One region of the Desulfosoma caldarium genome, then DNA from elsewhere that is predicted to be linked to it. Evidence: riboswitches for the same ligand, from Rfam matches in the RefSeq annotation. Region 1 holds a riboswitch; the other holds the start of a gene.
The links. A riboswitch is a leader RNA that binds a small molecule or an ion and turns the genes downstream of it on or off. The one in region 1 is predicted to bind fluoride.
Positions count from the first base shown of each region.

Region 2: linked by a shared signal. The riboswitch ahead of EDC27_RS00860 (MutS-related protein) and the one ahead of EDC27_RS15200 (dynamin family protein) in region 1 are both predicted to bind fluoride.

Region 1 is NZ_RJVA01000016.1:162,786-178,852, forward strand. It holds gene EDC27_RS15135 (ABC transporter ATP-binding protein) at 1-423, shown strand, start outside; gene EDC27_RS15140 (ABC transporter ATP-binding protein) at 430-2,277, shown strand; gene EDC27_RS15145 (hypothetical protein) at 2,286-2,786, shown strand; gene EDC27_RS15150 (metallophosphoesterase) at 2,791-3,909, shown strand; gene EDC27_RS15155 (DUF4405 domain-containing protein) at 3,989-4,333, shown strand; gene EDC27_RS15165 (hypothetical protein) at 4,996-5,289, opposite strand; gene EDC27_RS15175 (IS1634 family transposase) at 6,200-6,958, shown strand; gene EDC27_RS15180 (PaaI family thioesterase) at 7,230-7,673, shown strand; partial or broken gene EDC27_RS16970 (IS481 family transposase) at 7,815-7,967, opposite strand; gene EDC27_RS15840 (hypothetical protein) at 8,261-8,788, opposite strand; gene EDC27_RS15190 (hypothetical protein) at 8,801-9,358, opposite strand; gene EDC27_RS15195 (sulfite exporter TauE/SafE family protein) at 9,725-10,690, shown strand; fluoride riboswitch at 10,810-10,886, shown strand; gene EDC27_RS15200 (dynamin family protein) at 11,023-12,795, shown strand; partial or broken gene EDC27_RS15205 (cation:proton antiporter) at 12,832-14,004, shown strand; gene EDC27_RS15215 (SRPBCC family protein) at 15,427-15,927, opposite strand; gene EDC27_RS15220 (acyl-CoA thioesterase) at 16,025-16,067, shown strand, end outside.
Region 2 is NZ_RJVA01000009.1:43,984-60,050, forward strand. It holds gene EDC27_RS00810 (cyclic 2,3-diphosphoglycerate synthase) at 1-324, shown strand, start outside; gene EDC27_RS00815 (carbamate kinase) at 410-1,354, shown strand; gene EDC27_RS00820 (putative NPN-dependent ornithine cyclodeaminase) at 1,624-2,742, opposite strand; gene EDC27_RS00825 (selenium metabolism-associated LysR family transcriptional regulator) at 3,156-4,070, shown strand; gene yedE (YedE family putative selenium transporter) at 4,403-5,524, shown strand; gene EDC27_RS00835 (sulfurtransferase TusA family protein) at 5,536-5,754, shown strand; gene EDC27_RS00840 (DUF3343 domain-containing protein) at 5,778-6,329, shown strand; gene EDC27_RS00845 (NAD(P)H-hydrate dehydratase) at 6,320-7,207, shown strand; gene selD (selenide, water dikinase SelD) at 7,194-8,243, shown strand; gene EDC27_RS00855 (MutS-related protein) at 8,457-10,037, opposite strand; gene EDC27_RS00860 (MutS-related protein) at 10,037-11,563, opposite strand; fluoride riboswitch at 11,615-11,676, opposite strand; gene EDC27_RS00870 (MFS transporter) at 11,974-13,137, opposite strand; partial or broken gene EDC27_RS17000 (IS1380 family transposase) at 13,401-13,538, opposite strand; gene EDC27_RS15735 (hypothetical protein) at 13,876-14,283, opposite strand; gene EDC27_RS00880 (hypothetical protein) at 14,804-15,634, opposite strand.

The sequences.
Region 1 (16,067 bases):
CTGGAAGAGATTCAGGCGGTGGCGCGAGCGGCGGTCATTCACGATGAAATTGTCGCGATGGCCTCGGGCTATGAAACACGCTTGGGAGAAAAGGGTGTGCGCCTATCCGGAGGCCAGCGCCAGCGGATTGCGTTGGCCCGAGCCCTTTTGCTGGATCGGCCCATCCTGATCATCGACGATGCCCTTTCCGCGGTGGACACCGAAACGGAACAAAGAATCCTCAAGGAATTGGCAAAGCGCTGCCAGGGTAAGACCTGCTTGATCATCTCCCACCGAATCGCCCAGCTTGCGGACGCCCACAGACTCCTGGTTATGGACAACGGCCGTATCGTGGATTCCGGCTCCCATCACGACCTGCTGCAACGCAACCCATTTTATCGAACGATTCACCAACACCAGACCCGCATGTCGTGTGCGCGGTGAAGCGCCATGCATTACGGTTACGGATACTTTGAAGAAGCTCAACTGGGACGTGTTCGGGATCTGAAACTCTGGAAACGCCTTTGGGGAATTCTTCGGCCCTTTTGGAAACCCATTTTCGGAGCGGCCCTGCTTTCCATGAGCATTTCCGCTGCAGGTTTGGCCATTCCCTATGTGGTGCGCGTGGGAGTGGACCGCTTCATCACGCAGGACGCTTTGCCCTTGGCGTCGCGCGTGGAAGGATTGCGTCATCTTGCCTGGATTTTTGTGGGTCTTATGGCCGCAGGGTTCGTGGGCAACTTTTTCCAAGTGGTCCTCCTGGAATGGACCGGCCAACAGGTCATGCACGGACTCCGACAACGCCTCTTTCACCATGTGGTCCATCTGGATGTGGCTTTTTTCAACCGAAACCCCGTGGGCAAACTGGTGACGCGCCTGACGAACGATATACAAAACATGCATGAGGCCATGACATCGGTCGTGGTGACGGTGTTCAACGACTTCCTTCAACTCTTCGGTATCCTGGCCATTCTGTTTTGGATGGACTGGCGCTTGACAACATGGCTATGCACGATAATTCCCGTCGTCCTGGTGGTCACCCTGTGGTTCAGCCGGCTGGCCCGTGAATCCTTTCGGAATCTGCGAACGCGCCTGGCCAGCCTCAACGCCTTCTTGCAGGAAGTTCTGAGCGGCCTGTACATCATTCAGGTATTTCAAAGGGAACAGGACACGGCCGCCCGTTTTGAAAGCCTCAATGAAGCGCATCGATGGGCCGCCTTTCGCCAAATTCATCTTTTCGGCCTCTTCATGCCCTTCATAGAAGTGGTCCATTCCAGCGCGGTGGCGCTCATGATCTGGTTCGGCGGTCGAGGCATCGTGGAAGGTTCCATGTCTTTGGGAACTCTAATTGCCTTTTTGTCCTATGTGCGCCTGTGCTTTCAGCCGCTTAGAGAACTGTCGCAAAAATATTCCATTGTGCAGTCCGCTTTGGCTTCCGCCGAAAGAATCTTTGAACTGCTGGACACGCCACGGTCCATCCCGAATCCTACCGGCGCCAAAACCCTGCCCCGCGTGAGCGGCGCCCTCACTTTTGATCGCATCTCCTTCGGCTATGATCCCGACCGCCTCGTGCTCAAGGACGTCTCCTTTCATGTCAATGCCGGCGAAACCTTAGCCGTCCTCGGCCCCACGGGTGCCGGCAAGACCACGCTGATCCATTTGCTGGAACGATTCTATGAACCGACGGCCGGTCGAATTCTCTTGGACGGCCACGATCTCAAGGTCTTGGACCTTACGTGGCTGCGCCGTCAGATCGGACTGGTGTTGCAGGACGTGTTCCTTGTGCCGGGAACACTTCGAGAAAACATCTGCCTGGATCTTTCGCTGGACTCCGAGACGCTGGATCGCATCGTGCACCATGCTCAGTTGGCGGCCTTGATTAGCCGTCTTCCCGAAGGGTTGAACACGCGCATCGGCCCCGGGGGCATGGATCTTTCCGCAGGCCAGAAGCAGCTGCTCGCCTTTGCCCGCGTCTTGGCACGAGACCCCAAGATTCTTATCCTTGACGAAGCCACATCCAATGTGGATTCCTCCACAGAACGGGACATGGAAGCGGCCATGGAAACCGTGCTGGCGGGCAGGACCGCCATTGTGATTGCCCACCGGCTGTCCACGGTGCAAAAAGCTACGCGAATCCTTGTGCTGGAAGAAGGCCGCGTGGTGGAATGGGGGCAGCCCGAGGATCTGCTTCAACGTCATGGGCATTACGCCAGGCTGATTCAAGGCGATTCGGCCTGCGCAAGGCCCATGAAAGACGATGCCTCTGGGCCTTTTCACGAGTTTTCACCCTCAGAGTAAAGGAGCGTATGATGGCTGCTAAAAAGCCGCATATCTTGACCTGGATTGGCGTTATGTCGGGCATGATCTTCGCCACGGCCTGTCTTTCTTCAGCTCAACCCGCTGCGGGGCCGATGGGAGGCTGGGAAAAAGGGGGGACATATGATCGTTTCTACAATGCTCAGGAACTGGACAAGTTCAAGGGCACGGTGACGAAGATTCAGGAAGTGACCCCTTTGAAGGGCATGAGTCCCGGTGTGGCCCTGATGGTCAAGGAGAAGGACGGCGATAATGTTTTGGTGCATCTGGGGCCGCGCTGGTTCATCGATCCCCAGACCATGGGCATTCGAGTTGGCGACAAGGTCAAGGTGACGGGCTGCTGGGCCGACATCAACGATCAGGAAGTCTTCATCGCCTCCAAGGTCAAAAAAGGGGACCACTTTGAATTCAAGGTGCGGCTCACGAAGGACGGCACGCCGTTTTGGACCATGAGCCCGGAAGAATTGGCCAAGAAGCGAGCGGGCGACTGATGTCATGAAGACCTTTCTACTCGTCTTTCTCACCGTCTACAGCACCATGCATGCGGTGTTTCTTTACCGCGTGCATGGCCTTTTTGAGGGCCGCCAAGGCTGGTGGGCGGCCTTTCTGGTTTTTTGCGCTTTCATGGTGCTTGCCCCCATCCTGTGCCGCGTCCTGGAGCGGACGGGGTGGGAAGTTCCTGCGCGCCTTGTGGCCTATGTGGGCTATCCCTGGATGGGCTTTCTGTTCCTGGCTTTTTGGCTCTCACTTCTTGTGGGCGCCGTCAATGGTCTTTTGTGGCTACTTCACCGCTTTTCGGGACTGGGAACGGCCGGGCTTTCAGGCAAACCAACGGCTCTGGGCGTGATTCTGGTCGCAGCCGTGGTCAGCTTGTACGCCGCGTGGGAAGCCCATGACGTGCGCATCGAACGCGTGCGGCTGCACACGGACAAGCTTCCACCCCATGTGCCTCGGCTGGTGGTGGCGCAGATTTCCGACGTGCACTTGGGCCTCAACGGTCGTCAGGCCCTCTCGGAACGGATTGTTCGAACGTTGCGTCACATTGCGCCGGATCTCGTGGTGTCCACAGGGGATTTGGTGGATGGCCGAACCCATGCCCTGGAACCACTGCTTCCCTTGTGGCAAGACCTTCAGCCGCCCCTGGGAAAAGTGGCCATCGTGGGAAACCATGAATACTACGTGGGCTTGCAAGATGCCATGGACTGGACACGGCGTGCCGGCTTTGTGCTGCTCAGGGACGAGGCCACCACTCTGGCGGGCCTCGTCAATGTGGTGGGCGTGGACGACTCTTGGAAAGACCGCCCCGAAACCGAATCCCGCCTCCTTCAATCCGCCGCCAACGGCCTTTTGACCCTCTACCTCAAGCACAGGCCTCAAATCTGCCCAGAGACCCTCGGCCTCTTTGACCTACAATTGTCCGGGCACACGCATCGGGGCCAAATTTTTCCGTTCACTCTGTTCGTGGCCCTGATGTATCCTTTCTTCAACGGGACTTACGAACTGGAAAAGGGATCCGCGCTGCACACCAGTCGAGGCACGGGGACCTGGGGTCCTCCCATGCGGTTACTGGCGCCACCGGAAATCACCGTGCTGGAGTTCGTTCGAAGGGAATGATGGGGGCTGCAAGGCCCTGCTTGAATGAGAAAGCGGCCGCCCCCTCACTGCAAAGCCTGAAAAAAAGGAGGATGAGACCGTGGACAAGAACCGATACATGTATTTTGTGGGCGCCTTGCTTTATGTGAACCTGACGGCTCTGGTCATCCTCGGCTTGCTGCTTAAATTTGTCATTCCCACCGGAGCTCGAGCCATAGGATCCCCTCCCAGTTTTCTAGGACTTTCTCGCCACGGTTGGGCCGACCTTCACGGCACACTGGGCATCCTTTTCATCGTGCTGACCGTGGCGCATCTTCTCCTGAACTGGAATTGGGTGGTCCAGTCTTCCAAACGTTACTTTCAGGACAAATGGGTCAAAGCCTTGTTGGTGCTGAGTGCCGTGTGGGTACCGATAATTTTTGTGGGTTGGATTGTTTCCCGCTAAGTTATGAAGTCCGGCATGCCACTCGCTGCGACACGGTGACGTTGTCATTCAGACAGCAGGCTCGAAACAACAAGGACAGGATGTGGCCTCGGTGATTGTGGCACGGGCCAACCAGGGCGCCGCATGATTGGCCGGACTCTTTTCTTTTTGACAATCAAGATCCCCCAGAAAAATATCGCCCATAAAACCCCGTGCAGGTCTGAAAAACCGGCAGCAAAAAAGACGACAACTTTTGTTCCATCGGTTTATCGTTTGACAGGACTGGACACTTTTGCGACAGCGCACGTGTGTCGGCTGCGTTCGCAGGCCGGAGAACCGCCCCCTCAAGAAGGCATGCCCGCTGATTCAAAAAAGCCTTCAGCGGCTTTCATCGTGAAGTGACAAGGTCGTAACGGTCTCGCCGCACAGACCTCGCTCTGTTTCGTCCCCCCAGGGAGCATCCCCGGAATACGTTCCTTGACCATTCAATGCAGGACGTATAGGGTATTGTGCAAAAGATTTTTTCTCATACCTAATTTGAGCGATTTTGGAGCAAGATAGAGGCCACGATCGTTTCCCTGACCATCGAAGTGTCGATTTTGGCACTCCGATGGCCATCTTTGAGCTACTGACTGGGCAATTTTTTTTGTGAATGAGCCCTGATGTTTAGTATGTCGTCAAATTTACGCGATTTTGGGGACACCTCTCCACTTGTAAGTAATTTCTTCGGTGCTGGACTTCCCTTCCCCCCAGCAATATCTGGGCGGCGCCCCGCTTTTGTACCAAAGCCTGTCGAAATGGAGGGCCTCAAAGGTTGCCGTCGTCACTTTCAGCACCACAGGGCGGCCGTGATGCACGATCTTGGCGGCCATGTCCATCACCCTACGGCGCAGCGTGGTGGCATAGCTAACGGGCTCGACCACCGGCGCGCAGACGTCTTGCTTGAAGCTCGCGTCGAGAAGAAAGGCCACCAGCATCGTGTCGTAGAAGGCGGCATTGGGGGCAAAGCGCTTGAAAGGCAGAGGCCGAAATCCTTCAGCGCTCGATGCACCAGCTCCTCAGTGCCTCGGCCGTGGTAACCGGCGAGGATCCCTTGCCCTTGAAGCCAATGACCATGTCCAGCCTTGGTGAGCGCCGTATGGATGGCCTGTCCCATACCCAGGTTGGTGACCACCACCGTGTCAGGCCGGGCAAAAGGCAGCACCATATGGGCATCTTGATACAGCGGACGGCAAAGCAGGGCTCGACGAAACGACTTCCACCGACCGCACCTTGTGCCAAGCTCCAGGTATTGCCAGACCTGGCTCCCTTGCTTGTAGCGGCCCCAGGCGGCCTGGTTCCTCTGGCTTTGGGCCAAAATTCCTTCTTATACAGCTTGCCGCCACAGATGTCGCCAATGAGCAAATTTTTAAAAGCCTCGAAAAGCTTTTGGTCAAAAAGTTCGCTGTCCATGCGAACAATGATAGCCACGTCGGCTCGATTGGGCGTGCGGATTCTGGCCACCACATGGCGTAGCATTCGCTCCACCGTATTGCCGTTGTTGTTATGGGCATCTCCGCGACGAAAGACCGCATCTAGTGGTTGTCCTATGGCAGTAGAGGTGTTTGCAGGCAATACGGGAGATATCCTTCCACGCTCCAATCCCAAAGGACAAAAATCAGAGGCCGGTTTGGACCGGAGCCGGTCGTTTTTTTGGGGGAGCGAGGACTTCTAACCAAGGCTCGTCTACGCAAGGACATTAAACCTGTTGAGGGTCTTGATCGAATTACAGCGTTGCCCGCGAGTTAAATCCGAAAACTGGTTGACTGTGGCTCGCTTCAGCCCTCTCTCTTTAGTGAGCGCAATCTCGCGGAGATTACGGACCCTGCTTTCCCGAGCGAAAGGCTGATTGTATGCAGAAACCCGCTTTTGGCAGCTGAACGTTTCCGCAAACGCCAAGAGCTGCTCGTAGCGACGCAGAAGGAACTCGACAAGATTCTACCGGCCACCCAAAGAGAGAAACGCGCCCTTAAAGGCAAGGCCAGAATTGCTCTCAAGGTGGGAAAAGTCATGAACAAATTCAAAATGGCGAAACATTTTCATCTTAGCATCGGCGAAACCGGCTTTTCTTACCAACTCAAAAAAGACCATATTGCCAAGGAGGCGGCATTGGATGGCATCTATGTCATTCGGACCAGCTTGCCTCCAGAAAAACTTGATGCTGAGGGGGCGGTGAAGTCCTACAAAGGGCTTTCTGCGGTGGAGCGTGCGTTTCGATGCTCCAAGGCGGTCGATTTAAAGGTCCGTCCGATCCATCATCGCCTGGAGCACAGGGATCGGGCTCATGTCTTCCTGTGTATGCTGGCCTATGACCTGGAGTGGCATACGTGCCGGGCGTTGAGCCCGATTCTCTTTGATGACGATGACCCTGTTGCCGCAGAGGCGCAACGGGACTCCGTGGTCGAGCTAGCTCAAGGGTCTCCCTCTGCGCAACAAAAAGCCCTGTCGAAGCGCACAAAGGAGCATCTGCCGGCCCACAGTTTCAGAACTTTGCTCAAGGACCTGGCAACGATTTCTAAAAACCTGGTCAAGCCAAGGTTGAAAAACGCTCCAAGTTTCGAGAAAACAACATTGCCACCGTCCTGCAGCAGAAGGCTTTTAAACTGATCGGGTTGAAAATCTGATGTGTCCAGTAAGGGCTCTGGGACTTTTAGAAAGTATCCGCAACAATAAGGACTTGCAATTTCCACATTCTGAAACTTCAGGCTAAAGTACGCAAAGGAGTTGACGAAGAACATGGCTATCGGCGTTCAGGACATCACCACAGGAGAGCAAGATGGAACCCAAGGACACCACATCCCCGGGCACTCCCAGCCCTTTCTCCTTTGACCGTCTACACGACGCCTAACTCTTGATTCACGCTTGAGGAGGTTTGACCATGGTCATGGATGACATTCGGCGAATGATTGAAACGGCGATTCCTTTTGTGGAGCGATCCGGTTTGAAGGTTCTGGAACTGTCTCCCGGCTACGTGAAGCTGCGCATGCCCTTTGACGGCAACCAAAACCATGTGGGCACCATGTATGCGGGAGCGCTCTTTACCCTGGCGGAAATTCCCGGCGGAGCCTTGTGCTACGGCACCTTCGATCCTCAAAAATATTTTCCCTTGGCCAAGGAAATGACCATTCGGTATCGAAAACCTGTCCGAACCGACGCGTTCATTGAAGTGGGGCTTTCTCAGAATGAGATTCAGCGTATTCAGCGGGATCTGGACACCCACGGCAAGGCCGACTTTACGGTGCACGCGGATGTTCGGGATGCCGAGGGCGATGCCGTTGCCTCTATTTCCGGCCTTTATCAAATCCGGGCTGTGACCTTGTAAATTCCCAGTGGACCAGAAGCTGGCAGAAGAGGGGCACGAGGGGCCTTGAAGGGGCATAGTCATAAAAGGTTCGCTTGGAAACGGGCAAAATGAAAAGGGATCAAAAAGCGTCCGGAAAAGCACTTGTGGACCTTGCGAGGGTCATTTTGCACTGGAACGGTTCGGGGTGTCAGGTCCCGCGAAGTCATGAACCGATTTCACAAAAAGTTGAGGTTGTTTTTGGACCCAATTTTTAAGTGCCTGAATTGGGGTTATATGGCCAAGATTTTTCTGGGGGATGTGGTGATTACCTAATTTGAGCGATTTTGGAGCAAGATAGAGGCGACGATCGTTTCCCTGAACATCGAAGTGTCGATTTTGGCACTCCGATGGCTATCTTTGAGCTACTGACTGGGCAATTTTTTTTGTGAATGAGCCCTGATGTTTAGTATGTCGTCAGATTTACGCGATTTTGGAGACGCCTCTCCACTTGTAGGTGATTTCTTCGGTGGTGCACGTTCCTGACCCCTAGTAATATCTGGGGGGCGCCCCGCTTTTGTACCAAAGCCTCTCGAAATGGAGAGCCTCAAAGGTTGCCGTCGTCACTTTCAGCACCACACGGCGGCCGCGACGCACGATCTTGGCGGCCATGTCCACCACGCTACGGCGCAGCGTGGTGGCATAGCAAACGGGCTCGGCGACCGGTGCGTAGACGTCTTGCTTGAAGCTCGCGTCGAGAAAAAAGGCCACCAGCATCGTGTCGAAGAAGGTGGCATTGGGGGCAAAGCGCTTGAAAGGCAGAGGCCGAAATCCTTCAGCGCTCGATGCACCAGCTCCTCACTGCCTCGGCCGTGGTCACCGGCGATGAACCCTTGCCCTTGAAGCCATTGAGCGTATCCAGCCTTGGTGAGCGCCGTATGGATGGCCTGTCCCATACCCAGGTTGGTGACCACCACCGTGTCGGGCCGGGCAAAAGGCAGCACCATATGGGCATCTTGATACAGCAGACGCCAAAACAGGGCTCGATGAAACGACTTCCACCGACCGCACCTTGTGCCAAGCTCCAGGTATTGCCAGACCTGGCTCCCTTGCTTGTAGCGGCCCCAGGCGGCCTGGTTCCTCTGGCTTTGGGCCACAAATTCCTTCTTTTACTGCTTGCCGCCACAGATGTCGCCAATGAGCAAATTTTCAAAAGCCTCGAAAAGCTTTTGGTCAAAAAGTTCGCTGCCCATGCGAACGATGATAGCCACGTCAGCTCGATTGGGCTTGCGGATTCTGGCCACCATGTGGCGTACCATTCGCTCCACCCTCTTGCCGTTGTTGCTGTGGGCATCTCCGCGACGAAAGACCGCATCGATGATGTCATTTTGCCATGTCATCTGCAGCGGCTGAAATCCTTTGACACGCTTGTAGGTGGGCTTGACGCCGTGGCCTCCCCGGGCCTCGTCGTTGTCCATGACCATGGTGTCCATGCCCAAAACAATCAGATCGGGCTCTTGCAGTTTAAGACGCCACAAAAACAACCGCTGCAAAAGGTGCCGGTACAAGTCAATGCGCGGCCACCAAAAAGAGCAGAAGAACCGTTTGACGGCGTGGGAGGAAAGCATGCGACCCGACTCACACTCGATGGCGGCGGCAAAGCCCGCGTCCTTGGCCAGGGCATCGAAGTCAACCAGGTGCCGGCTCGTGCCGTCCATAAAAAACATAGCAGCTGCTTGAAAATCTCGGTGATCGGCTGCCCCTTGCGGCGACGACGCATGGAGCCAAAGAAAGTATCGATCTGCTAAAAAATATGGATGTTGCCAAGATAGCGAACAAACAAAATCAAACCGCCGCGGCCTGTAAGCGTATCGGGGGGGCACCTCAACGCCGTCAATTCTTGGTTTGCCTTTTGTCGCGGTTATGGTACGTCCCATTGTGAAGTTCCCACCTTGTGGGTTACATTCGCGCGGTATGGGATCTTTCAAACAAGTTCATTATACTACGTAATTAGCCCATTAGGTGTAGGTGGGATTTTTTCGCTTAAATCGCTCAGTTTAGGTCATAGGAAGCTTTTCATAACGGGGGGAATGTTGGTTTTTCGCACGGCGGGCATTGAGGTGGCGCCCTGGATACCGCCGCTGGTGGCCTTTGTGATTTCCTTTTTCACGTCCATGGGTGGAGTGTCCGGAGCCTTTCTGTTGCTTCCCTTTCAGATGTCCGTTTTGGGCTATACGGATCCGTCGGTGAGTGCCACCAACCAATTGTTTAACATCGTTGCCATTCCCAGCGGCGTGTACCGGTACTGGAAAGAAGGCCGCATGGTGTGGCCTCTCACCTGGGCCGTGGTTGCGGGCACCTTGCCCGGAGTGTTTATTGGAGCCATCGTCCGGGTATCCTATCTTCCCAATCCCAAGCATTTCAAATTGTTTGCCGCCGCCGTGCTCCTCTACATCGGGTTGCGCATGGTCCAGGATTTGCATAAGAACAAAGCGGGGGCCCACACAAAGGCCGATGCCGAAAAAAAATTTCGGGAGATGGTGCGCCGTCATCGAGCGCAAGGGGCTCAGGCCGGACAAGGAACGGCCGAGGCGCTTCCTAAGGTCAAGGTGACCCACTTCAATATGCGGCGCTTGGGCTACACCTTTTACGAAGAGGTCTACGACACCCCCTTTTGGGGGATCTTTGCGCTGGCCTTCATTGTCGGCATTGTGGGCGGCATCTACGGCATTGGGGGTGGGGCCATTATTGCGCCATTTTTTGTCACGTTCTTCGGGTTGCCCGTTTACACCGTGGCCGGCGCCGCCCTCATGGGGACTTTTGTCACCTCCGTGGCGGGCGTGGCCTTTTATCAAGGCATAGCCCCCTTTCATCCGAATATGTCCGTCGCGCCGGACTGGCTTTTGGGTGTGCTGTTTGGGTTTGGAGGCATGGCCGGCATGTATCTGGGTGCGCGCTGCCAGAAGTATGTGCCGGCACGGGCCATCAAGTGGATGCTTGCGGGCATTATCCTTTTCACGGCCGTGAAGTATGTGGCGGCGTTTTTCGGCTATTCGTGAAGGGCTTGGGGATTCCAAGGCCGCGTGCTCTGGAACGGCATGGGCCGGCCGATTCCCTGATGAGCATCCTTGACAGTAAGAAACGGGGTTTGCTAACGTTTGCAGTACAATGGACATGCTAACACAGAGGCAATGAAGTCTGCCTGAACCGCCTCGCACTCCGCCCATGTGTGGGGATGATGACTTCTCCAGGGAGCTCGAAGCAAACGGGTGCGATGCCCGCTGCCTAGAGACTTTCGGGTGGGGCGCAAGTGGCGCTTCGCGTTGAACAAAAACCCCACCCGACTGCGGATGGGGTTTTCTTTTAATGCCGGACCCGGGAGGGAGACCCAATGCTGGAGCATTACCGAAAAACACAGGCCAAGCTTCTCAAAGCGCTGGATGATATTCAGCAGCTCACCACGATAAACCTCAACGCGGCCATCACGGACCGAATCAACGTGCTGTACGATAAGATTCGCCAGAGCGCCTTTTATCTGGTGGTCCTTGGCGAATTCAAGAGAGGCAAGAGCACCCTCATCAATGCCGTTCTCAAGGATAATCTTCTTCCCACGGCGGTTGTTCCCTTGACGTCTATCGTCACCATGATTCACTACGGTCCCGAAGAGAAAATCTGCGTTCGATTCAAGGACGGAACGACCCGCACCATTCCTCGAAAAGCTTTGGCGGACTACGTGACGGAAAGAGGGAATCCCGACAACGTCAAGGGGGTTGACCGAGTGGAAATCTCTTATCCCGCCGACACCCTTCGGGGTGGCGTCCATTTGATCGACACACCCGGGGTGGGCTCCATTTTCGAAACCAACACCCAGGCCACCTACGACTTCCTGCCCCAGGTGGATGCAGCCCTTTTCCTTTTCACGGCCGATCCCCCTCTCAGCCGATCGGAATTGGCCTTTTTGCGCGATGTATGTCAGTACGTTACGAAAATCTTTTTCATCCAGAACAAGATCGACGTGGTGGCCCCTGAAGACCGCGAGGAGTCCCTAGCGTTTTCTCAACAGATTTTGAAAGACACGTTGAAGGAGGATGAAGTCCGCATTCTGCCTCTTTCTGCCAAATTGGCGTTGGAAGGCCGTGCCAAAGGCGACGAGGCCAAGATCGCTCAAAGTTACTTCCCTCAGCTGGAAGATGTCCTCACACAATTTCTCACCCAGGAAAAAGGCCGTGTCCTTTTGCAGTCCGGGCTGCAGTCGGCCCGAAAAATCCTTAATGATCTGGAGTTTTCTGCCAAGCTTGAGCAGAAAGCCATCGAAATGCCGCTCGAGGACCTGGAACAAAAAATTGCCTTGTTTCACAAAGAGCTACGAAAAATTCAACGAGAGCGCGAAGAAAACGGGTATTATTTTGAGGCGGAAATCAAGCGGATTATGGATTGGCTGGATCGTGAACTGAAAGAGCTTCAAAAAGAGCGTCTGCCCGAACTCGTGAAACAATTGCAGGATGAAGGGGAAAAGCATCAACATATTCCCATATCGCAATACGTAGAAAAGATGGAAGACTGTCTGAGTCAGGGCATCATCCACACCTTTGATGATTGGATTGTGCGCCAAGAAAAGGCCCTCAATGAAGAATTTGCCCGCGTGTCCCGACAGTACTCGGACCGCACGAATCAGGTCATCGACCGACTCATTGAGGCTTCCGCCAAGCTATTTGATATTCCGTTTCAAACGATACAATCGGATGAATCCCTTCGTGCGGACAGCCGTTTTTATTACCTGCTCGGTGATCCTCCCCGCTTTTTTGACATCGCCGGGGCCGTCGATTTCTTTTCCCGCAAGATCTTGCCCAAAAGCTTTTCCCAGAAAAAAGTCCTCGCTGACTTGATGAAAAAACTCCCGGAACGCATCGATGCCAACTGCGGGCGGGTTCGTGCCGACTTCATGCGCCGTTTGCAGGAGAGTTTTTTGGAGTTTCGTTGGAATTTGAACGCCAAGATCGATGCCACGGCCAAGGGCATTCAAGATGCTTTGGACAAGGCCGTGGTTCTCAAAAAGGCTGAATCAGCCGAGCGGGACAAGAAAAAGCTAATGCTTCATGAAGCCATGCAAAGCATTCTCAGAGTCAAAACGGACTTGGAGGAAATTGCGCTGGAAGTCGCCTAAGGCTTGGTGGACGTTGTTGTTGCAGGAGGGTTTGTCGTGGCCATCAGTTTGGCTCTGATCATCGTTCTGGGTCTGCTCGCGGATTACGTTTTTAGGAAAATCAAGCTTCCGGGTCTGGTGGGCATGTTGTTTGTTGGGGTTCTTGCGGGACCCTACGTTTTGGGTCTCATGCGCCCCGAAATAATGCAGGTCTCGGCGGATTTTCGAAAGATCGCCCTCATTGTCATCCTGCTTCGAGCTGGTTTTGAATTGCATCGGGATACTTTGAACCGCGTGGGGCGGGCCGCTTTAACCATGAGCGCTGTCCCGGCCGTCTTCGAAATTCTGGGTGTCATGCTGGTGGCGCCGAAATGGTTGGGCATCAGTCTCTTGGAAGCGGCGATTCTGGGAGCCATCCTGAGCGCCGTTTCTCCGGCCGTCGTCGTGCCCTTAATGATTGACTATATGGATCGAGGCCTCGGGGCGAAGAAAGGTGTGCCGACGCTCATTCTCGGCGCCTCTTCGGTGGATGACGTCTTTGTCATCGTTTTGTTCACCATTTTCCTTGGCATGTACGGCGGTGGCGAGGTGAACATCTGGGCAAAACTCGCCGAAATTCCCATTTCCATTGTGCTGGGCATTCTCGTCGGGGCTGTTCCCGGTTACCTCCTCTACAAGCTTTTTACCGCCTACGACTGGAAACCTCCAAAACGCACCTTGATGGTTCTAGGAGTCTCCATTGTCTTGACCTGGTTGGAGTCGGCCGTGGAACATTGGGTGCCGGTGGCCAGCCTTTTGGGTGTGATGGCCATCGGGTTTGTGATTCTGGAAAAGGCCGAACCCATCGCCCATCTGATTTCCCAAAAGCTTAAGAAGCTTTGGGTCTTTGCGGAACTGCTGCTGTTCGTGTTGGTGGGAGCGCAGGTGAACATTCATGTGGCCTGGAAGGCGGGCCTGGCCGGAACGGCGGTCATCTTTGTGGGGCTCATTTTTCGAAGCGTGGGCACATGGATTTCCCTGTTGGGCACGCCGCTGAACCGAAAAGAGAAACTCTTCTGCGTCGTGGCTTATATTCCCAAGGCGACGGTGCAGGCGGCCATCGGGGCTGTGCCCATGGCCGCCGGAGTGGCTTCGGGGGAATTGATCCTGGCCGTGGCGGTCCTATCCATTCTTTTGACCGCCCCGCTGGGAGCCATCGGCGTCATGCTGCTGGGCGACAAGTGCTTGGAAAAGGGAGATGTGAGCCCCTATCAGTTCAAGGCGCTTCGTGCCAAGCTGGATCTTCCACGCGTCGGCGAGCGGGTGCGCAGCAAGCGTTACGGAACGGTCTGGAAAATCATCGAAGAAAAAGAAACGTGGATTCCGGTGCCGGCTCACCTTCGCGGTCTCGGTTTCCCGGATGGAAAAATGCCGGCCATCGTGGTTCGTTTTTGGAAAGAGGACAGCGCCAAGGGTCCCGGGACCGGAAAGACCATGAGCTATCGCTACAGTCAGGCGGATCCCTCCTTTCAAGAACACTGGGAAGTTCTCTACGATTGGTAGCGCTCAAGGGGGTGTAATGACCCCAAGGAATCAAGACCAAAATGTGCTTTATGGTGACCGCGCTACTCGAGGCTTATCTGTCCGGATCACGTAGTGTCCCGGTATGGATGGGCGTGCGCAAAAGGCAGGCAGGGGGTGGTGGTCATCAGGGCACGCGACATTTTCACCCCGTGCCCATATCGACGGGTTGAGATCCTTATGAACCGCTGCACCCCATTCGGCAGCGACATCTGTACGCCATTCGGCAACAACATTTAGACGACATTCCGCACCAACATTTGAATGAACCCCGCATTCAGCCACCCCAACGTAGGGGCAGCCCTTGTGGCTGCCCATGATTGGGGCAGGCACAGGGGCCTACCCCGATCCGAGGCATCCATGCCGATTGCCAGGAAATTCGGCCGTTCGTCGGTGCATGCATTCAGATGCGCCAGAGATCGTCGGGGTTCCATGTGGTCGCAAGTGGATTTTCGCAGGCATTTGACCAGCGTTAGGGGTTGTCCATTTGACATTGTGCTCGCGTGCCATATCCACTATGGTTTTGTGATTTTTGAGAATTTCCAGCACCATCTCCCTTTGACGATTGGCCGTCCATCTCTGCACTCGGACCGGCTTGACCACTCTTTCTTCCATCACACACGCCCTTTTGCGGACCAAATTCAACGCTTATGGCTGGTTCAGTCCAGTGCGGGGTCACTATACGTGCCCATCACTTGGTCACTCCCGCGAAAGCGGGAGCCCACAACAGACGGCAGGTCTCGCCTTTGCCTTCACTGCCCAGCGGTGGTCAACCAGCCCGTGAATCCTAATAGGGTGCCTCGCAAGAGCGTTGGCCGCCTGGCAGGGACAGACGCCGGCTGGTATGGTGGTTTCGCGGGCAAGGGCCGTGCGTTCCAGCTTCATTGGATCCCGGCTTTGGCCGGGATGACGCAGCGTGTTGAAGATGACGGAGGGTACGGGGACGACGGGGACGTGCGGAGATGATGGGAGGTGTTGGGATGACGTATGCATCCGCGGTATCGCTGCATTGCTCCGCACTGAAACCTCGCTTTGGCCGGGATGACGAAAGGTGCTAGGGATGACAAAGAGCTGTCGAGCCGGTGAAGGCCGCTATTTGAGGGGGCTGTGGCGTTCTTTAAGAAGAACGGGAATGGTGCGGGCGCGGTATCGAAAAATCCAGGCGATGAGTGCGCCGATTACGGGGGCGGCCCATTCTCCGATCGGGTATAAGGGAAGCGCCCATTGAACATGGTCGTGCATCCAGACGCCTTCCGGATTGGCGCGAAATGTGTGAGTATGCACCCACCGTCGGTAAGGGCCGCGAATCTGTTCGTCTACAAAACAGCATGGAGGGTTCCATACGTTAATCCGCGTTGTCCAGCCAAAGGGAATACCAAATAGCCGCAACCGGTACTGAATGATCGTGCCGACGCCCATGGCAATGGGCATCGGCGTGAGGATGCGAAAGTGCAGAGCCGGCGGCGTGATGCGTTCCAAATTGGCTGCATCGGAAAAAAAGCTGAACACATGGTCCAAAGAATGAGGAAGCAGAATGTTTGTTTCAAAGACTCGCACCTTCAGACGGCGATGGCGACGGCGTGGAACCTGCACGGTAGCCAAATCGAGCAGGCCGCGGCGCGTGCGGCGATTGTGCGCTGAGGGTTGAAGCCTGGCAAGGGTGGCGTGATTTTCTAAGGAGGTTGCACGGATGGATGAGCTGCTTAAGGGTTTTCCGGTAGTCATTGAACTTC
Region 2 (16,067 bases), on a different contig from region 1:
GCCCGAAAGTATGAAGCCGCCTGCGTTGTGGACCCCAAGCCTTACGCCCGAGGAACTCTTCGAGATACCTACGCCCGTTACCCGCATATCGGACCGGTAGTGCCCGCCATGGGCTACAGCCCACGGCAAATCGCCGATCTTCAAGAAACCCTCAATGCCGTACCCTGCGACCTGGTCCTCTTTGCCACGCCCATTCAGCTCACTCGCGTCGTCTCCCTCAAGCACCCCACCGTGCGCGTGCGCTACGAATACCGCGATCACGGCCGTCCCACTCTGGAAGAGGCCCTCATGCGCCGTCTTCCAAAAATCTTTGGCCGCCATTAAGGCCCAACGAGTTCAAAGAGTCTTGAGACATTCGAAATGCTCTCTTGAGAGCCGCCTTTTGCCATTCCCAAGGACAGGAGAAACCGTGAACCCCGTCTTGACCCCACCTAAACCCGTGCTGCTCGTGGCCCTGGGCGGCAACGCCCTCATTCGCAAAGGGCAAAAGGGAACGATTGACGAACAATTTGCCAATCTTCGCGTGCCCATGCGCCAGATCGCCCAACTCACGGCATCCTTTCGCATCATCATCACCCACGGCAACGGCCCTCAGGTGGGCAACCTCATGCTGCAGCAGGAATGCTGCTCGGACGTGCCCCGCTTGCCCCTGGAAATCCTCGTGGCCCAAACCCAAGGACAAATCGGCTACATGATCGAATCCACCCTGGACAGCGAACTCATGGCCCTGGGCATCGTCACGCAAAAGTGCCTGGTGAGTCTCATCAGTTACGTGGTCGTGGATCCCCAGGACCCTGCCTTTGCCGATCCATCCAAACCCGTGGGTCCTGTATACCCGGAAGAGTTGGTTCCGTCGCTGCCCTTTCCCGTAAAAAAAACGCCTAAAGGCTACCGTCGCGTGGTGGCGTCCCCCAAGCCCTTGACCATTGTGGAACAGAAGGAAATTCGGCACCTCATCGCCATGGACTTTGTGGTCATTTGCTGCGGCGGAGGGGGCATTCCCGTGATACGTGAGGGGCGAGGCTTTTGCGGCGTGGACGCCGTCATTGACAAGGACCTGGCCAGCGCCAAGCTGGCCCGCCAGGTGGGGGTGGACATCTTTTGCATCGCGACCGATGTGCCAGGCGTGAATCTGGATTACGGCACACCTGGGCAACGCTTGCTGACGCGCCTTTCTGTGGACGACGCCCAACAGTTCCTCGCCCAGGGACAGTTTCCTCCAGGATCCATGGGTCCAAAGGTGGAAGCCGCCATCGAATTCGTTCGCGCCACAGGAAAACGGGCCGCCATCGGTCCCATCGAAGACATCGCGGGAACGGTTGCCGGCACTCAGGGTACGCAGCTAACCCTGTAACCTTGACGCGCACCTTTGTCCTTGCAGGCGCCGCTTGACACCCCCCCGCAGTGCACCTGAACCATCGGCGATCTCAAGACCGGGAATTTGCGGGCCACGCCGAAGCCGCGCACACCGCGAGGTGACCGTGTGCCGGCAAAGACAGCCTTGTGACAGCGGGGCCGACCGCCATACGGGATCGCGCCATGTAACGGAAGATATTCAAACGCTGCAAGCCTCGATGTGACATCGCGCCTTTCGGCAATTTCCCAAGACCCTCGCGGGACATTTCATTTCGGTGAGGTGGCTCGTTCCTCCCGGCGCCTCAGGCCCCTTTCCACCGTCACCACAAAGTCCTGCACGTTGGTCAGAAGCGACCGGGCCGTGAGAGAACCCCGGTTGGCCAGTTTTTGCACGGCGAATTCGGACATGTCCACGGTGTAGAAAAAGACGGGCCGCACCGTGCCGTCCTCCAACACCCGATACGACGGCGCCATGTTCCCCGTGGCGATGGCGTGCAGCTGCGTCGCCAGGGCCACAATGGTGGTCGCCCGCCGCACCACGGCTCTCATGCGGTCTTGCGCCGCGTACACATCGGCCACAACTTCCGGAAGCGGGCCGTCGTCTCGAATGGATCCGGCCAGAATCACCGAAATGCCGCGCTTCCAGGCCGCGTGCATGACGCCGTTCGTCACCAGACCCTGCCGCATGGCGGCTTCGAGGGATCCCACGGCCCGCACACGGTTGATGGCATCCAAATGATGATAATGACCCAAAGGCACCAGGCGCTTGGCATAGATTTCTTGCCCCAAAGCGGTGTCAAACATGGCCGCTTCCACATCGTGGACCGCCAAAGCGTTGCCTGCCAGCAGGGCGTGCACGTAACCTCGGTCGATCAGAGCACAAAAGGCGTCGCGAGCGTCCCGGTCAAAAACCAGTGCCGGTCCCAAGACCCACACGATTCGGCCATGATCCCGTTCATAGCTCAAAAGATCGTAGAATTCGTCATAGTCGATGGAAAAAGACGTCTCACGCGTCAGCCGCGTACGAAAACTGAACTTGTCCCCTCGACCCTCCTCATCACAAAAGGCCTCCGCATGCACATAGATGCCATCCTCGCCGTTTTCTCCTCGGCCCAACGCCACCCGATCCCCCACCTGCAGCCGCCGGAATTCCACGGCTTCCAGTTGCCCTTCAGGCCGCTGCACCACGACACAGTCCATGCGCGATTCCCGAAGCAGTTCCCAGCGCCCGGGAGCCACATGGAAATATTCAGGAAAGATGGATGTGGCATGATAGCCTTCGGGAGCCACCCCGGCACGTTCTACGACGGCAAATCGCACCAAAGGCGCATCCCTCAGTGGAGGCGAAGAAAAATCCGGGGGCGTGTACGTCGGAAACCAAAACATGGGCACCTCCTGCACTGCGCGAAATACAAAGGTTCAGATCCACGGCTTGATGTTGTCTAGCACGGGCGTCGGGAAACCTCAACGGCACGCCCCCCACTCTCCGGGCGACATTCCCGCCGCTTCTAGAAACAAGCCTGTGGATGGATGGGATGATTTTTCCAATCCGGGTTCTCCCCAAACCCCTCGCAATTCAAAAAAACCCGGCCCTTTGGGGCCAAAAGCCTACGGGACCCGCAGCAGCACACCTCTTGGCGATTCGGCACCCCCTTTCCGCCATCCTCAAGAATCGAAACCTCAAGGGCCGAAAGCTGCAATAGGCTTTTTTAATGGCCCGATTGACAAAACGGCGCTTCCTCTATAGATTCCGCGCATTCTATGTATTGAAGACATGAATGGCTTGCGGAGCCTTGATCATGGACATTCGCCGATTGGAAGTTTTCTGCCGTGTCGTGGAACTGGGCAGCTTCACCAAAGCCGCCGAGGCCGTGCTTTTGTCACAGCCGACCATTAGCGAACACATCAAGACCCTAGAAGAGATGGTGGGAGAACGGCTTGTGGACCGGCTAGGCCGGGAAGTCGCCCCTACCCCGGCGGGAAAAATTCTTTATCGCTACGCCAAGAAGATCATTCAGATCAAGGAAGAGGCCGTGCAAGCCATGGCAGCGTACCGAGGGGATCTGGCCGGGACGGTGCACGTGGGCGCCAGCACGATTCCGGGCAACTATATCCTTCCCCGGCTCATCGGATCGTTCAAACAACACCACCCGGCGGTCCAGATCAGCGTCTTCATTGGAGCCACCAAAGAGGTGGCCGAAGCCGTCGCCGACGGAAAACAGGAATTGGGCCTGGTGGGATCTCAGTGGAAAGATCGGCGTTTGAGTTTCGAGCGCATCTTCGCCGACGAACTGGTCTTGGCCGTGCCCCGAAACCATCCTTGGGCTTCGTTGCCATCGATCCCTGTGGAGCGGCTGGCCGAGGAACCCTTCATAGCACGGCACCGAGGTTCTGGAACGCGCATGGTCACTTATGAAATTCTGGAAAAGGCGGGGTTCGACACGAGCCGGCTCCGCGTCGTCGCCGAAATGAGCACCACCGAAGCCGTGCGCCAAAGCATCAAGGCAGGAATCGGCATCTCCATCCTTTCCCGCCAGGCCGTGGCCGAAGATGCAGCCCACGGCAGCGTCCGTCTCGTGGCCATCGATGGCGTCACCTTTCACCGGGCCTTTTACCTGGTCAAGCGCCGAGGTCGAGAACCGTCGCCGGTCAGCGAAGCGTTGGAACGGCACCTTAAGGCGCACAATGACCATCCTTTTCCAGAAAAGTTCTAAGGAACCTGGTCGAAAAAGGTTCTTCTTGGCCCTTAGAAATTTCTGCTCAGAAAGCGCCGTCCAAAGGTTCCCGACGGCCGCGATGCCCCGAGCCATGCCTTTTCTCGATACGCCATCAAGAATCTCGTAAGCACGGTTTCTTCATAGACCCATTTCAAAGATTATCTCGAGAAAATAACCCAAAACAGTGTTCTCAGACGCATTGAATTTCTCTATCTACTTTTCATGAAGTATGTGCCTTTCCTATTTGTTTTTCCCTTTTCATTTTTCCTATTTTTGCCGCGAAAAGGTATCGGAAATCACCGTGAGGGGCTCCAGATTTCTTAAACACACTGCGAAGGTGGCAAAAGGAGAAAGCATCGATGGCTGTGAAAAATGTTTTTGCGTCGCGATGGGGTGTGGTTCTCGTGGGAGCAGTGATCGGAATTTTGGCGCCGGTGCTTCAAAAGTTAGGGAATCCAGGCAACATGGGCATTTGTGTGGCCTGCATGGAACGGGATATGGCCGGAGCGTTGGGGCTGCATCGTGCTCAAGTGGTTCAGTACCTGAGGCCCGAAATCATCGGCTTTGTTCTGGGATCCCTGGTGGCCGCTTACCTTTTCAAAGAATTTCGGCCTCGAGCGGGTTCGGCGCCCATTGTGCGCTTCGTGCTCGGGGTTTTTGCCATGATTGGCGCCCTGGTCTTTTTGGGATGCCCGTGGCGAGCCATGCTGCGCCTTGCCGGTGGGGACGGCAATGCCATTCTAGGCCTTGCGGGTCTGGCCTTTGGTGTCTGGATTGGCACCCTCTTTTTGAAATCCGGCTACACACTCGGGCGCACTCAATCGACCTCCGCCACTGTGGGCTGGATTCTTCCCCTAATCATGCTGGGTTTTTTGGTTTTGCTTGTCCTTTTTCCTCAGGTGCCCGGAGAACCCAAAAGTGGCGTGCTTTTCTACAGTGTCAAAGGGCCGGGCGCTATGCACGCTCCTGTGGCCGTCTCTCTCGGCATTGGCCTTTTGGTGGGCTTTTTGGCCCAAAGAAGCCGGTTCTGCACCATGGGCGCCCTGCGGGATCTCATCTTGTTTCGATCCACGCACCTTTTCGGCGGCTTTGTGAGCCTCATCCTTTTTGCTTTTTTAACCAACCTTCTTTTGGGACAGTTCAAGGCGGGGTTCGTGGGCCAGCCCGTGGCCCATACGCAGCATTTTTGGAACTTCGCAGGCATGGCTCTGGCCGGCTTGGCCTTTGCCCTGGCCGGCGGGTGCCCGGGACGTCAGCTCTTTTTGGCCGGCGAAGGTGATGGGGATGCCGCCGTGTTTGTCATAGGCATGCTGGTGGGAGCAGCCTTTTCCCATAACTTCGGATTGGCCAGTTCGCCCCAGGGCATCGGGCCACACGGTATGGCTGCCGTTATTGTGGGCTTTGCCGTATGTCTGTGGATCGGCTTGACCCTGCGAAAGAAGACGGTTTAAGGAGGAAAGATATGGCCACGACGGTGGATGCCAGAGGATTTTCATGCCCGCAGCCCGTGCTCATGACCTTGCAAGCCATCAAGGCGACGCAGCCTGGGGAACTGGTCGTGCTTGTGGACACCGACACGTCCAAGGAAAATGTGATGCGCGCCGCTCAGAGCCAAGGCTATGTGGTGAAAGACGTGAGCCAGGAAGGCGAAGGGTATCGCATTCATATTCAGCGGGGTTGATAACCCGAGAGGCTAACGAATTCATGCTGGGTTTTTTGAAAAAGCTCGTTTTCAAAAAGTCCAAAAAGCCTCAAGGGCCTTTGACCGATCGCGGGCTTCTGGTTTTTGAAAACACCAGCGAAGTCATTCAGGCGGAAAAGCACCTTCGATCCCGCGGCTTCCCCGTGACCGTCAAAGGCCCTCCACCGGAAATTCAAAAGGGATGCGATCTGGTGATTGAGTTTCCCCTTATGGAAAAACTCACCCTCGAACGGGTTCTTGCGGCAGCCGGTCTGCCTCCACTGGCCGTCGTGCCCGTGACCGCCCCGCTTCTGGAACCCGTCAACCTTTTTCACACCAAAGACTACGGCGCTTACCTCATGGTGCGGGCGGCCAACATGAAAATCACCGTGGACAAAAACTCCTGGCGCATCGTGAACATTTCCGGCGGAGGTTGCCCGGATGTGCCCTATCTTGCCGACGCCCTCGTGGGAAAAACCCTGTTTGAGGCGCCTCAGCCCCGGGACCTAGGGCACACCCTGTGCGGTTACGCTCTTCAGTTGGCCTATGAGGAACTTCGGCGCCAATGCTTCTGATCGTCGGAACGGTCCCCAATCCTTCCCTGCCCTTGGTGCACGGCTCGGTGCGTCTGGAAAACGACGCACTTCGTGTCGAAAACCATCGGCTGCCCATCGGCCGAGGCACACCGGCGCTGGCTGCCGCGGCCGCCGTCATACGGCGTCGACGTGGCGGCGAGGAGGTTTTCGTCCTCCTTGCCGGAGACATTGGCCGAGGGGACGGCAGTCGTGCCGTCTATGAGTACCTGGTCAAGAACCTCCGTGTCCTTTCCGTGGATGTTTTGGTTTTTCACTATCTTCAACCCGACGTGGACTGGCACAACAAGGTGCTCTTTGCCGTCGACGATATGCCACGGCGCCCTCGACTCATCGCCGATGCCGGCTACATGTATGCGGCCAAAATGAGTGGGCAGGCAGCAGCCTACGACATCTTCACACCGGATAAGGGGGAATTGGCCTTTCTTGCCGATGAAAAGGCGCCCCACCCCTTTTATACGCGCGGGTTTTTATTGCACGATCACCACTCGGTCGAGGACCTGGTGCACCGCGCCTACACGCATGGAGATGCGGCGCGATGGCTCGTGGTCAAAGGGGAGACGGACCATATTGCCGATTCGGGGCGCATCGTGGCCAACGTGACAGAACCGATCTGGGAACCCATGGAAGCCATCGGCGGCACCGGGGATACTCTGACGGGAATTCTTGCGGCCCTGTGTGCCTCGGGACACGATTTCCTTGACGCTTGCCTCCTGGCTGCTTTAACAAACCGATGGGCTGGACATATTGCACGACCCACGCCCGCAACGCAGATCGCGCAACTCGTGGGTGTTCTTCCCGAAGCCCTGACTGAAGCCCAAAAGGCCATGAAAGGGGAAACCAAGCGTGGCGAAAGATGACGTCGTTCGATTGACCGAAACCGTCACAGGGGCAGGTTGAGCGTCCAAACTGGCTCCGGGGGACCTGGACCGAGCTTTGTGCGGCATGCGTTTTCCCACGGATGAGCACGTCCTGGTGGGATTGGACCGCGCGGACGATGCCGGCGTCTACAAGGTGTCCGACGACCTGGCCCTGATTCAGACGGTGGATTTTTTTACACCCATTGTGGATGACCCCTACTGGTTCGGGCAAATCGCCGCCGCCAATGCTCTGAGCGACGTCTATGCCATGGGAGGCGTGCCCAAAACCGCCATGAACCTGGTGGCCTTTCCTGCCAAAGACATGGGGCTGGAAATCCTTCGAGCCATTATTCAGGGAGGGATCGACAAATTGACGGAAGCCGCCGTGGTGCTCATCGGCGGTCATAGCATCGAAGACAAAGAACTGAAATACGGCCTTTCGGTGACAGGATTCGTTCACCCCCAACGGGTTTTGGTTAAAAAAACGCTGGAACCGGACGATCGCCTTCTTCTGACCAAGCCCCTGGGCACGGGCATCATCAACACGGCCATCAAGGCGAACCTAGCTTCGCCGGCCATCACCGACCAAGTCACCCGCCTCATGGCCACGCTGAATCGCCGCGCTTCGGAAATCATGCTTCGCTTTGATATTCACGCCTGCACGGACGTCACCGGATTCGGGCTGCTCGGGCACCTGGCCGAAATGGTCGAAGGTTCCGGACGCAGCGTGGTGCTGGAGGCTAACCAGGTGCCGATTTTACCGGAGGCCGAGGATTTTGCTTCCATGGGGCTCATTCCGGCCGGAGCTCACAAGAACCGGGAATTTCGTCAATCCATCGTGGTCTTTGATCCCCAGGTGCCCCTCGCCCTTCAGGACATCCTCTTTGACCCGCAAACCTCAGGGGGACTGCTCATCAGCGCCGCACCCACCCACGCAACGGCACTCCTTCAGGCCCTGCACGACCAAGGCATTCCCGCCGCCGTCATCGGGCACGTGGTCAACGATCCCGCCGAACGCATCCACGTCACCCCATAACGGCCTATTTGAAAACGGGTCCATGGCTTAATTTTCGGGAAGGCCATCGGGCGCGGCACGCAGGCGCCCGCTTCGGCGCCCGAAAGCATCGCGGCGCGAGCAAAGTGAGCGCCTTTGGCCAGCGCGTGTTGGGCGGCAACTTCGAGAGATGGGCACGCTCACGTGAAAAGGCGGTCACACTCATCGTGAGTGCGAATCCAAAGCCACATAACCCTATCTGCGCAGATCCACCATGGCCTCACTGCGGGCCGTACCATGGTAATCCTCATCGTTGGTGTCCTTGCGGGAAACCACCTCAGGCCCGAAAATCTTGCCATACAAGTCGATTCCGTAACCGGTCTCAAGCGGTCTCGCTTCCTTGAGCCTGAATGTGCGGGTTCCATCGGGCAGCCTCTCGGCGCGCAGGAAAACGGTGCTGTCTTCTGCCCTTTCGTAAAAGTAACGGGCAAACTCTTGCAAGAAGGTGACATAGGATACCTTGACGTTCTTTTCGAGTAGGGCGCGAACAATTTGTCTGGCAATCTCCGAGCCTTCGCGTTCGTTGGTGGCGGCAAAGGACTCGTTAAACAGGATCAGAGCGTTTGGCTTGAGGTGGTTAACGATGGCGCTCATACGCTTCAGTTCTTCTTCGAACTTGCCGCTCTCCATGGTTTTGTCTTCCTCTCGCCTGAAGTGGGAGAACAAGCCCGTGCACAAGTTGGCCGAGAACGATTCGGCGGCGACGAACATGCCGCTCTGCATCATCAATTGGGCCAGACCGACGCTGCGCAAGAAGGTGGTTTTGCCGCCCCGGTTTGGGCCGGTGATGACCATCAGCGACTTCCCGTTGGCGGAGATATCGTTGCCGACCATCCCCTTGCCCATGGTCAACGCCAGGGCGGGATCGTAGAGACCGGTGCACGAAAAGCGCCGCTCATTCGCGGGAGCGGGCTGGGGAAAGGCAACGGGCTCCCCCAAAGCCGTCAGCTGGTCGTAAAGATTCAGACAGCCCATGTAAAAGGCCAGTTCCCACCGCAGCACGTTGAAGAAACTCTCCACATGTTCGGCGGCCTGGGCAACGGCATTGGCTGCCCGGGCAACGCCCCGATCGCGCAATTCGCCCAGGATGCGTGCCCCCGTGTCGTCGCGAGGATGCAGGGAATAAGAATAGCTCGCCGATCGCGAGGGAAGGATGCGCTGAAACCACCTTCGCTTTGAATCGCGGGGGGTGCAGAGCGTGTGATCGAATATTTCGTTGCCCTTTCCCAGTTGAGCGCGGAGCAAGACACCCTGGGGAAAGCGGAGCATTCGAATGTGCCGCTGGACGATGGTCAGGTATTCGTCGTTGAGTTCCTGCCGAATCATGGCAAAGAACCGGAGAAATCCACGCGACTTAAATGTCGTGGCATTCTCCTCGGCGATCTGCCGCAAGCGATGCAGCAAGTCCAGAGAAGCATCCAGCACCCCCCGGGCACTGCTCAGGATGGAACTGGGGCTGCAATGGCGCGGGGAAATCCACAACCAGTGGTCGCGCTTTCGCTCCAGGAATTCCAAGGGAATTTGGTAGATCTGCCTGGCGACACCACGGTGTGATAGGCAGTCTCGTAGAATCTCCTGGCGGTAGGTGATGGTGCCGATATCGTTCAGGCCGGATAAGACGACCTGCCGTCCGACTTGAAATAAGAACTTATCCCCCTGGGCCATGGCCCCGAATAGTGTGTTCAAGGCCAGGTCTTGCGTCAAGCTTTCCGCGTTGGGCGGTAATGGCTGCGCGACATCGAAATCCCGGTCAGGGTAGAGCAAAAAGACTTTCATCATCGGACCCTCTCCTTGATCTGTTCGTAAGTCAGGTTGTGTTTGCGAGCCAGTGAGAGGGCATAGGCCAAGCCGTCGGCAGGTCGCCGCACGATCTTGAAGGTGCGCGTGCTGGGGTCATGGGAATCCACCAACGCCACCATGCTGACGGTCTTCTCGCTCAGAGAAGCCAATTCATCCAGGAAGGTCACCCAAACGCCCAGGACATCCAAATCCATCAGCCGGCCCATGATTTCCTTGCTCAGAAAGAGCGCGTCCTGAACGGTTGTGGAAGAGAAGATTTCATTCAGAATAATAATGCTGTCTGGAGTGGCCCGAACGAGGATGTCGCGAATGCGGATCAGGTCGTCCTCTAGCTTCCCTCGCAAATGACGGATGTCTTCCTTCCTTTCGAAATGAGTAAAGATGTGGTCAAAGACAAAGAGGCGTGCCTTTCGAGCTGGAACAGGACATCCGAGGCTGGCCAGATAGTGCAATTGCCCAAACATACGGGCGAAGGTGGTTTTGCCCCCCTGATTAGGCCCCGTGACGACGAGGATGCGCTCCGGACCCTGGAGGGAGAAATCGTTGAGCACGATGGCCTGGTCGCTGTCACGCCGAGCATGGGCCAGGGCCAGGTCGAAACCATCGTGGACGTATGTCTCCTTGCCTGTGGCATGGAGTTCGGGGTAACAAAAAGGCAGCCCCTGGCGTTTCAGGTCGGCGATAAAGTCCAGGTAGGCCACATAAAATTGAATCTCGCGGTCAAAGGCCTGGATGGTCTCGTCGAGAAACGGAATGTGCTGCCGACAGAACTGATCCAGCGCGGCAAAGGGTTCGGGGTATAACCTGGCGACGAATTCGAGGATTTTGGCCTCAATGTGACTCATGCCGGATCTTTCCGGAACCTTAGTCAGGTAGTCTCGGGCGTCACTTTGTTTGAACTTCTCGAAGGTTTTCTCCACTTCCGAACTATATTCTCCTTCGCCTTCGTATCGCTTCACTCTGAACTTTCCGCTCTGGATGATCACGCAGTATCGAACCTCGGCGAGAGCCTCTTTGACGTGTTGGCTCTCTGTCGCCAGGGAACGGAAAGCGGGTGATTGAATATAATGCTTCAGATAGTCCCGAAAGGCTGCCAGACCTTGTGATCTCAAGGGGACATGGGTCAGATGACGCGCCAGCTTCGTGACCGTGTCACAATAGACCCTTGCCGCTTCTAGGATCCACCCCTTTTTGTGATAGTCAAAGTCCAGCTCTTCCGCCATGGCCAGATAGCGGCGAACAAGGCTCATTTTTTCCGCACTTGCTTTGATGCCTTCCATGACGGTTTCATTTTCCAGGTCCTGCATCACCACCTGCCTATAGCGGATCGTTTCCGTATCACGGAGGGGGAACCAGAAAAACGGATTCAGGTTGTACTCCTGTTTTGGCTCGGTGATGGCACCAATGACGTGATCCAGGTTCAGGTCGGGGAAGAAATCGGGCTGTTTGGTTGGTTCAAATGGGGGGCCATCTTTGTCACGAAGAATGCTGTTGAAAACCATGATCCTTGTCCTATGGCACATCCGAAAAAAAAGCCTCCACAGAGAATTCCCTTCTCCGTAGAGGCTATCAGCCAGCATGGCGGTTCAGGGTGAGCCTCATCACCTAAATCAATTGTTTTTATTTATTTTCATCTTGTTTTCCGCGGGTGTCAAATCGTTTCTCTTTTCTTCTAAGCGGTTCATGTTTTCACTGTTGGCGTCTTCGCCGCCCAACGGCCGGGTTCAGCCGCACGCGGATCGTGACGGCTGGAAGCGGTTGTTGACCGCTGCTTTGCTTTGGTGATTGGACATTTTGTCTATCACGAATATTTTGACTCATTGCGAAGGTCGACACTCCACAACTAAGCGTCAACTCTGACATCTTGAGAGAGCCATTGGTGTAAGGCCGTCTTCTCGCAGTATGGATCGGGTCATTTGCGAAGTTGCTTGCCAACCACAAAGAACAACGGCACCGAGGCAAGCTGCATCACGACCGAAAAGGTGATGAGCGCGGGCAATGACAGATCGTACAGAATCCCCATCAACGCGCTGCCTAAAAACCAGAACACTCCAAAGCCTGTATTGAAAATTCCATAAGCCGAACCACGTCGTTCTCGTGAGACCATATCCGCAATGGCCGCGCGCAGGATGGATTCTTGTGCGCCCATGCCGACGCCCCATATGGCCATGCCGACCACGGCCAAACGGAAACCGCCCAAGAACACCAGGGGCGCGAAAAATGCCGAGATCAGCGAAACGATCATCAGAATTTGAATGCCAATGCGGTCAAACCAGCGACCAAACAACAGCGCTGCCAGCGCGTCCACCCCCATCGCAATGGCGTAAAGGAGTGGAATCCATGTGTCGGGCACAGACGATGTTTTCCCAAAATGATAGGCGATCAGGGGAAAGTCCACGTAGCCCACCGCCACCAGAGCGACGGCGGCAAGATAAATCCAGTAGGCTCGGGGAAATCCTTGCGCCTGCAACTGGGGTGCTGTCGGTTCCAAATCTTGTGGGTGCGGGTAGAGCCACCGGGCCATGAGCAACACGGATAGGGCGAGTATGGCGGGGATCGCGAGAGCCGCGAACGCAGCGGGGTAACTGTTTTGCCTCGCCATCACCACCGTGACGATGATGGGGCCGGCAACGGCGCCGACTTGATCCATGGCTTCGTGCAGCCCAAAGCCCCAGCCACGCCCCGTAGCCTTGGTCGCGTACGAAAGCATTGCATCACGTGCCGGGGTGCGGAGGGCCTTTCCCATTCGCTCGGTAATCAAGAGTGCAGCGGCCAATTCCCACTGACCAGCCAACGCCAATAGGGGTACGGCGAGCAAATTGAGCGCATACCCGACCAACGTCATTGCCCAATAGCGGCGCGTACGGTCGCTCAAATATCCCGATACCAGGCGCAACCCGTATCCGACGAGTTCTCCAAAGCCCGCCACAAACCCTACGACCGTTCCACTTGCGCCCAACAATGCGAGATAGGGACCCGAGATGCTCCGTGCGCCTTCATACGTTGCGTCAGCGAACAGACTGACAACGCCGAGCAGGATGACGAATCTGATAGCCGTAGCTCTAAAAAGATGCATCGATAACCTCCTCTCATTCGGATTCTAATGCAGTGAGGCGACGAACAATTTGTGTTACGGGTTGGCCGGCGGGTGAGAGGAAGGCTTGAGACGTACCTGAATCGGTGAGAGGCCTTCCATTCCCTCATTCCCGCAGGGGTGTTTTTTAAAAAATCGCCATCGGCACTCCGGCATAACACAAAAGAGGGGCAACAGCCTGTGTTCTTTCCTGGGATCTTTGAAGAATCAGCCCCTTTTCCGCGAACCGTGCGCGGACGTATCCATCCGGGCCGTTGCCACCATTTGAGACACCAACCTTCCTCACCCAGGTCGACGGCGATGGGAGCGTAACCAGAATATCCCTGTTCGGTGCAGCCTCTTCTGGCTTTTAGGGTCCCGGAGCTGTCCAGGCAGAACACATCCATATGTGTCATGTCCCGAAAAGTCATGGACCGATTTCACAAAAAGTTGAGGTCTTTTTTGTTGCCAATTTTTAAGTGCCTGAATCGGGGTTATATGGCCGAGATTTTTCTGGGGGATGTGGTGGTTATAGAGCCGGCGACAGTGAGTCAAGGTTTCTTTTACCTAATTTGAGCGATTCTGGGGCAAGATAGAGGCGACGATCGCCTCTCTGAGCAACGAAGTGTCGATTCTGGCACTCCGATGGCCATCTTTCAGGTACTGACTGTGGAATTTTTTCGTGAAAGAGCTCTGATATTTAGTATGCCGTCAAGTTTATGCGATTTTGGAGACACTTCTCTACTTATAGGTAATTTCTTCGGTGCTGGATTTCCCTTCCCCCCAGCAATATCTGGGCGGCGCCCCGCTTTTGTGCCAAAGCCTCTCGAAATGGAGGGCCTCAAAGGTTGCCGTCGTCACTTTCAGCACCACACGGCGGCCGTGACGCACGATCTTGGCGGCCATGTCCATCACCCTACGGCGCAGCGTGGTGGCATAGCAAACGGGTTCGTCCACCGGCGCGCAGACGTCTTGCTTGAAGCTCTCGTAGAGAAAAAAGGCCACCAGCATCGTGTCGAAGAAGGCGGCATTGGGGCAAAGCGCTTGAAAGGCAGTTGCTCGAAGCCGAAATCCTTCAGCGCTCGATGCACCAGCTCCTCGCTGCCCCGGCCGTGGTAACCGGCGAGGATCCCTTGCCCTTGAAGCCATTGACCGCATCCAGCCTTGGTGAGCGCTGCATCGATGGCCTGTTCCATGCCCAGGTTGGCGACCACCACCGTGTCGGGCCGGGCAAAAGGGCAGCACCATCTGGGCATCTTGATCGAGCGGACGGCAAAACAGCGCTCGAAAAAACGACGTCCACCGACCGCACCGTGTGCCAAGCTCCAGGTATTGCCCGACCTGGCTCCCTTTCTTGTCGAGGCCCCAGGCGGCCTGGTTCCTCTGGCTTTGGGCCACAAATGCCTTGATCGGCTTATACAGTGTGCCATCAAAGATGTCGCCAACGCTCAAATCTTTAAAGCCTCGAAAAGCTTCTTGTGAAAAAGTTCGCTTTCCATGCGGACGATGACGGCCGCGTCGGCTCGATTAGGTTCGCGGATTCTGGCCACCACATGGCATACAAATCGCTTAAATTGATCATTTCAGGTTCGTATGACCGGATGCAAAAAGCAGAGCAAAGAGGAGCGACGCTTTATGCTGTCCGAGTGCATGCGATTGCTAGAAGCCATTACAACTGAGCCAAATTTCTGATGAGATTGTAAGTAAACCAACCATCACCAGTTTCGAACAACTGCGGCCTGACTGTTTGTGCATCCCTTTGGATCCCAATGCCATCAGAAAAAGGCTCGAAGGTAACAATCTTGTTGTAAGCGATGCGGAATCGTTTTACTGAACCGGCAAAGTAAATGTGTTTATTTGTGATACCCAGCAACCCCGTATCTGCATACACGGTTTCAGACGTCTGTACGCGTTCACCTTTAAACGCACCAGTTCGATAATACAGTCCTTTTGCAATACGAATGCTAAAACCTTGAGAACCACCAACATAACGGGTTCTAGTCTTTTCTTCATAGTAATTTACGCCTTGGAACACCCATACGACTTTTTCTGTTTTCTGAAAATTGAACGGTAAGCTTACATCAATTTTTATTCTTTCCGGCAAGGTTCCATTCATGATGTCGCGTAGAACAGCACCCTTTTCCAGCTTTGAATACGCTCCATTCTTATCAAGAATCTCCTCTGGCAATGCAAAGTGCTCCTTTAATTCAATGAGTGCTGATTCTTCTTTCTCGGAAAGTAGTCCGTCGTCAAAAGCAATATTTACGGCCCTTTCCCAGCCAGATACCAGTAGAGATTTCAGAGTATTCTTATCGATAAAACTCATTGAAGCAACGCGCTCAATGGATCTCTCCAATTGATGTAGGTCACCGCCTGCAGCTCCGATTTTGCCGACAAGAGATATAATCTCGGATTTTCCTTTTTCGTGCTGTTGTTCGCACTTTTTGTGTTTTTTCTTCAAAAAACCGGCAGGTTTTCCGCAGTAAATGCATTGTCCCATTATGCATTCTCCTTCTGTTCTTCTGACCTGTCTTAGGACAGTGCGGACCCTAGCAACCCGACCGGGATAGCTATTATCACAAGAATCACCTTTAGCACCAGCGAACTTTGGTCCACCCATAATCCCCCTATGTTCCTGAGGCTGGCACGACCAGCCTTGTGGGCATAACAGAAGTAATGGGTGTCAAGATGTAAGTTTCTATGTCCTCGAGGGTTGTCAGTCCGAGTTGCAGCGGTTCTGTAGGCCCGACGAGAGCGCGATCCTGTGGGGGTGGAATTCCCTGTACGTAAACTCTGGTCGCACCTTTTGTATTTAAGTTATCAGCCGAAGGCAAGGGCGTCCTCGCGAGGGAATGTTCGAAGAAAGGCGTCGCATGCACCTATTTCCCGTCAAGCCGATAGCCATCGCCGACCAGAGTGCCGCTCCATGCTCC